2 regions of the Paenibacillus sp. GXUN7292 genome follow, and region 2 is predicted to be linked to the other one. Evidence: a T-box and tRNA genes for the amino acid it is inferred to sense, from the RefSeq annotation. Region 2 holds a T-box; the other holds one or more tRNA genes.
The links. The T-box of region 2 lies ahead of ACRRU2_RS21715 (arginine--tRNA ligase). A T-box ahead of a tRNA ligase gene usually reads a tRNA of that ligase, here a tRNA-Arg.
Positions count from the first base shown of each region.

Region 1: it has a tRNA-Arg gene. The T-box ahead of ACRRU2_RS21715 (arginine--tRNA ligase) is inferred to sense a tRNA for this amino acid. The anticodon was not compared.

Region 1 is NZ_JBOZWO010000029.1:902-4,314, reverse strand. It holds gene ACRRU2_RS20385 (WGxxGxxG family protein) at 555-941, shown strand; tRNA gene ACRRU2_RS20380 (tRNA-Gly) at 1,164-1,237, opposite strand; tRNA gene ACRRU2_RS20375 (tRNA-Pro) at 1,248-1,324, opposite strand; tRNA gene ACRRU2_RS20370 (tRNA-Arg) at 1,344-1,420, opposite strand; tRNA gene ACRRU2_RS20365 (tRNA-Gly) at 1,427-1,501, opposite strand; tRNA gene ACRRU2_RS20360 (tRNA-Leu) at 1,819-1,903, opposite strand; gene aspA (aspartate ammonia-lyase) at 2,068-3,413, opposite strand, start outside.
Region 2 is NZ_JBOZWO010000033.1:40,741-44,153, reverse strand. It holds gene ACRRU2_RS21715 (arginine--tRNA ligase) at 66-1,928, opposite strand; T-box leader at 1,984-2,228, opposite strand; gene ACRRU2_RS21710 (SMI1/KNR4 family protein) at 2,500-3,413, shown strand, end outside.

The DNA.
Region 1 (3,413 bases), on a different contig from region 2:
CCAAACGTGCTCACAATAAATGAACATGGTCACACGTTCCGTTATTTGCCTAAAAACCACCATTTTCTTAATTACGCGGACACACATTCCGCTATCCGGCTCTAAACGGGACTTTTTCTTCGATTTATTGGCCAATAGCGGAACGACTGTCACTTTACCTCCTCAAAACTGCGATTTTGCGCCAAATAGCGGAACGACTGACCATCTATTGAAGTTGTACATTCCTTGCAAACAGGGCAACAAGCAATACATATGCTGGTTGATCTGGTTGATACCAGCCTCTGCATTCATGCGATACACGTCAAGAGTTTTCCAATTAAGTTTCCTCAACAAACTGAGAAAATGCAGTTAGCTTTGGCGCGTGAGTACTCCTTCCACAAACAGAGTTTGCCATTGTTGCAAAGTATTCGTTTCGTTTTTCGCTGCCTGAACAACTACACAATTTAAAAATGTTTAATCTCAATGATCCTGATTTACAATAATAACCACTGAATATTCAATTTATAATACGGGAAACTTATCTTTGTACCAAATAAAAAACAAGGAGAATACGCATGAGAAAATTTTTCACAATTGCCTTTGCCTTTGCGATATTGTTATCTTTACTGTCTGTCCCAGCCTATGCACTGACAAATGACCAAATGACTCAACAAACCAATGTTAGAAAAAATGATGGTACACCATTGAACAGCTTTATTCCAAATGACGTAACGAACACGAACAATTACAGAACTAACAATGTAACAAATGATCGTATGAACAAGAACAATTACAGAACTAACAATGTAACAAATGACCGAATGAACACTTATGGACTAGATGGAAACAACTATCGTACAACCGCTGTTGATAACAATCGCAATTTTAACTGGAGCTGGCTTGGATTGCTTGGCTTAGCGGGATTATTTGGATTAAGAAACCGCGAAAGAGAACGTTCGTAACAGATTTAACCAGGTTTAACCCCCTAAGGAATTAGGGGGTCTTTCGGGTTTAAGTAGATAAAAAACTTGAGAAATTTTTCGACTTAATGGAAACAGGAGTTAGGAATAAGTAAGTGTAATTTGTTCTCTAGTTTCCCCCCTGAGCACTAATTAGTTTAGAGTTTGTCGAATTATAAAAACAAAAAAAGCCTTGCTGTGCAAGGCTTGTTAGCTCCGTAATTATGGAGCGGGTGATGGGAATCGAACCCACGCTATTAGCTTGGAAGGCTAAAGTTCTACCATTGAACTACACCCGCATCTTATAAATGGTCGGGACGACACGATTTGAACATGCGACCCCCTGGTCCCAAACCAGGTGCTCTACCAAGCTGAGCTACGTCCCGTAGTAAATCCTGAAAAGAATGGCACGCCCTAAGAGATTCGAACTCCTGACCTTTTGATTCGTAGTCAAACGCTCTATCCAGCTGAGCTAAGGGCGCACATTATGGAGCGGAAGACGGGAATCGAACCCGCGACCCTCGCCTTGGCAAGGCGATGCTCTACCGCTGAGCCACTTCCGCATAACGTTTCGCTTCAATTTCATTATCGTAGCGACAAGTAATAATATATCATCTTCACGCATGAATTGCAACTATTTTTATTATTTTTTTCAAAAAAAATTTCAACAGTTTTACCAGCTTGAAATTTTCTAGGAATTCATGAAAAAACACTTAGCAAAATCAGCAAAATCATAACTTTTTAAAGCTTAATTACTGGTATTTAGTTGCTCCGTCGAAAGCATGAAATAAACACTGAGATTAACTACAGCACCTCATCGATTTATTTTAGAAATAAAAAACTCTCATTCCGATAGGTTTGAGAGCTGTCATTTATGAAGTGGTGCGCGTGAAGGGAGTCGAACCCCCACGTCGTTAGACGCCAGATCCTAAGTCTGGTGCGTCTGCCAGTTCCGCCACACGCGCACATTTGGCAAGTTAGTCAAAAGCCAATAGGCGATGAGCTAACATTAATATTATGCCAAGTTTTTCGGGAAAATGCAAGTCTTTTTTTAAGAAATTATCAACAAAGATTTTCCAATAACAAAAAGGAGAGAAACCAACAGCACCTGCTCCTCTCCTTATCACATTTATTTCAGCAGCTGCTTCCCAGATATGCCCGGCTGCGTCATTTGGAATGCATCTAAAATCACATCCAGCTCTTGCTCGGTCAGCACTTTATATTCTAGGCATAACTCACGTACAGGCCGACCGGTTGCTATCGCTTCCGATGCGATTTTTGCTGAAGTCTGATAGCCCAGATAGGGGTTAAGCGCTGTAATGATGCCTACGCTGTTATCAACATAGCTTTTGCAGGTTTCTGCATTTGCGACAATGCCTTCCAAGCAATGCGTACGGAATACTTTGAACACATTATTCATTATATCCAGGGATTGCAGCAAGTTAAATACCATAACCGGTTCCATGACATTAAGCTCAAATTGTCCTGCTTCCGAAGCGAGTGAAATCGTATGATCATTACCGATTACTTGGAATGCCACTTGATTTACTGCCTCACATATTACAGGGTTAATCTTGCCCGGCATAATTGAGGAGCCAGGCTGGCGCGCTGGCAAGTTAATTTCTGCAAGGCCTGTACGCGGCCCCGACGCCATTAATCTTAAGTCATTTGCTACCTTGGACATATTTATCATACAAATTTTTAAAGCAGCTGATACCTCGGTATAGGCATCCGTATTTTGAGTTGCATCAGGCAGGTGCTCGGCATTTTTAAGCTGATAGCCGCTAATCTGAGCCAATATTTCAACAACTCGCTTAATATATGCAGGCTCAGCATTCAGCCCCGTACCAACCGCTGTAGCGCCCATATTGACCTCCAGCAGGTTGTCTCTCGTCTTGGCAATCCTTTTGATATCCCTGTTTAATACACGGCTGTAAGCCTCGAATTCCTGTCCTAGACGAATAGGCACGGCATCCTGGAGGTGAGTCCTTCCCATTTTGATAACAGAATCGAACTGGCCGGCCTTAAGCTGGAACGTTTGATGCAGCTCCTCCATCGTTAAAAGCAGCTTGTCCACTAATGATAAAATAGCTATATGAATAGCCGTCGGAAAGCTGTCATTCGTCGATTGGGCCATATTAACATGGTTATTAGGATGAATGATCGTATAATCGCCTTTTTGACCGCCTAGAAGCTCGATTGCGCGATTGGCGATCACTTCGTTAGCATTCATATTAATTGAAGTGCCAGCGCCCCCTTGAATCGGATCAACGATAAACTGTTCATGCCACCGACCTTGAATAATTTCTTCAGCAGCCTGAGCAATAGCTTCTCCCGTGTCTTTGCTCATTTGCTTTGTATCTACATTAGCTAGCGCCGCAGCCTTTTTCACCATCGCCATCGCAGTAATTAATCCTTCATGAATACGATATCCGGTAATTGGAAAATTATCTACGGCTCTCAAGGTTTGAACAC
Region 2 (3,413 bases):
GTTTTTTGCATACTAGCGCTTCTGACATTCGTTACATTTCCAGACCGTTTTTCAACAGCCTGATATTACATCTGATCCGGCGTTGGCATGCCTAATGTACGAAGCACATCCGCCATTGTTTCTCTAAATAAGGCAGTAAGCCACAGACGTAAAGCCCTTTGCTCGCCCTTTGCTTTTAGGATCGGACAAATTGTGTAGAAGTTGTTGAAGGCAGAAGCAAGCTCATAAGCGTAATTGCATATTTGATTAGGTGAATAATCTCGGCAAGCCGTATAAAGTGTATCTTGCCAATGTGCAATTTGTCGAAGCAACGCATGCTCGGCTGTATCCAAATTCCAATTGCCCGATGGCTTAGAAAAGAATGGTTCTCCGGATTTAAGAAGAATTTGCGAAGCGCGAGCATGTGCATACATAAGATAAACGCCTGAATTCCCTGTTACCTCTGCCGCCTGCTTCATGTCGAATACAACCTCTGTGAGCAAGTTATACTTAAGCAATTGATAGCGAATCGCAGCTGCCGCAATCGCACTGCTGGCAAGTCCGCCATGAGCGGAACGTTTTTGATCGATGACTTTTTCCATATAGCTGAGCAGGTCTGCAATTTTGATGCCAATACCTTGTCTGCCGGACATCGCATAGGAGCTTTTCCCATCAGAGGTATCGATACCGAGCTCGCTTGCCGCATCCGGGCTTAACGAGACGACGCCATAGCTGACATGATGCAGCCGTTCGGCTTCTGTCTTATAGCCAAGTATCGCTAGTGCCTGTTTTACCATTTTCTGTGGATATTGCTGCCGATAATCAATAACATTTATGACGATTTCTGCTTTACCAAGAAAGGCCTCATCCCCGGACTGATTTGTTGTCCACAAGCCCTCAGAGAACGACTTATACTGGAAATCCTTTTCGAGCAAGCCAAATTTCCATAGGTGGTAGGCGATATCTTTGGCTGTATACGTAAGTATACCGTTGGAACGGATTAATACTTTATCTGCAACATGTTCTGCAGGAAGGGAGCCGTCTTCACTTTCCGCAGCTTCGTCCGTCTTCAGAACCCAGCATCCCGCAAGCTTCCCGTCGGTTATTTGTACAAAACTCTCAGTGTACTTTAACTTTTTAAATGCTGCCTCCCAAAAACCTTCGCGCACAATATTGCTTTCCCAGACTAATAGATCATAGGTAATGTTAAATTGCTGCATTTCTTCAATATGGTCACGTACAATCCGTTCTGCTGCAAGCAAGCCAATCCATGCAACAGGTCCTCCGCCTTTTTCCAGCTCATGGAGAACTTTAGCCCGCTGATCAAGCAAGGCAGGGTTTTGTTCGTAATTTTTATTGATTTCTGCGTATACATCCCAGCAATAGTCGCCGAATCGTCCATGCTTTTTCTGATGCTCGGTTTGAAGCAAGCCTACAACAGTATCTGCAAGCTGATTGCCTAAATCATCGATATAATTGTGAACCTCTACCTCAAGGCCGCCTCTTCTCAGCATCCGCACTAAAGTATCTCCAATGCATGCATTACGCAAATGTCCGATATGAGCTGATTTATTCGGATTAATAGAGGTATGCTCGATAATTACTTTTCCGCCGGCATGAGTCGGCAAGCTGAAAGAGCGGCCGCTCCACTCCTCCCAGTTGATCCTAACGTTAATAAAGCCAGGCTTTGCAACAGTTAAACTTTGAAATAAAGGCTCGCTTATTTGCTGCAGCTTTAGCTTTAATTGTTCAGCGATGCTGAGGGGCGATTGCCGCAAGGTTCGTGCCAGCTGCATAGCGATGTTTGATGAGTAGTCGCCATGCTCTATATAGGCAGGCTGCTCGATATAAAGATTGAGCTTAGAGATTTCATTAACAGGCAGACCTTGCTCGTCGAATAACGCTTGAACGGCCCGCTTTAAGTGATTCGCAATAATTATACTGATCATTGATAAGCCTCCTTTAAAATGTTAAATTCACAAAACAAAAAGCCCCGTCTCTAAATAAAGAGACGAAGGCTGTATGCTTTCGCGGTACCACTCTTGTTGTTGAACAGTGCGTTCAACCACTCGATCAGATAACGGTCTGTTGCCGGAATCTCCTACTTGCCATAATGCGCGCATGTTACGGCTTTTGTTCAGAGCTTCTTCTCCTAGGTGCGCTTCACTGGCTAATCATTGTACCGGCTTTCACCAACCCGGCTCGCTTTGACATGAGCTAGCAGTTACTGTCCTAATCACAGAATTTTAGTTTCCATGATTATATCAGAATTTTCTGAAAAAACAACCTGCAAAGACGGTTTTTTCTTGAATTATAAGAGTTTATAAGTTTTCACAATAAATTTGTTCTTATCATTCATCGGTAAACGCGCCTGTCCAAAGGACGGCGGAGCCGTTTATCCTTGTTAAATCCGACAAAAGGTCGATTCAAAACATGAACCCGCGTCGTATACAATTAGGAAAGTTGCCATTATCACGAAGATAGTCAGCAGTATAAGCTTATAGGAATGAGGCGGAGCAAATGAAAAAGTTACTGGAGCAAATAGAGCATTGGCACGAAGATGAAAGCTATGGACAAATTATTGAAGCTATTGAAGCTTTGCCTGAGCATGAGCGGGATTATGAACTGATTGGCCAATTAGCCAGAGCGCTAAATAACAGCCAGAGCTATGAAGAAGCGCTTCTGCAATTGCAGCTGATCGCTGCAGAAGGGGAGCAGGACGAGCGATGGCATTTTCGAGCAGGCTATGCTTATTTTCATCTGGCTCAATATGAGCAAGCGGCTAAAGCTTTTGAACAGGCAGACCAGCTGCAGCCGGAGGATGAGACAACAGAATGGTTTTTGTCTACTAGTCGCCGCAGGGCAACTAAGCAGCTGCGTGATCAGGAGCGAATGGAAAAAGCGAAGCAGGAAACCTTGACGCAAGGGAAGGCCAGAGAGGCGGCTGAACCGTTTGCTGGCTTTGATCTGACTGATTTTTGGGAAGATAGCGCCTACGCGCTTGAAACCTATGTATCTGAACCGCCTACAAATGAGCTAATCGCTTCTTTGGAGGAGGAGCTCGGTTACAAATTGCCCGAATCTTATATTTCATTGATGAGACAGCAAAATGGGGGTATTCCTGTGAATACTTGCTGCCCAACAGAAGAGAGAACGTCATGGTCTGAGGACCATGTAGCAATATCCGGCATAATGGGGATTGGCCGTGATAAGCCATATTCAATTGGCGGTGAATTTGGCAGCCGGTTTATGATTGAGGATTGGGGCTACCCTGATATTGGAGTCGTTATTTGCGACTGTCCTTCGGCGGGACATGATGTCATTATGCTGGATTATCGTCATTGCGGAAAAACAGGCGAGCCTGCTGTTGTTCACGTTGATCAAGAGGATGAATATGAGATTACTTTTCTGGCGCCTGATTTTGAGATGTTTAT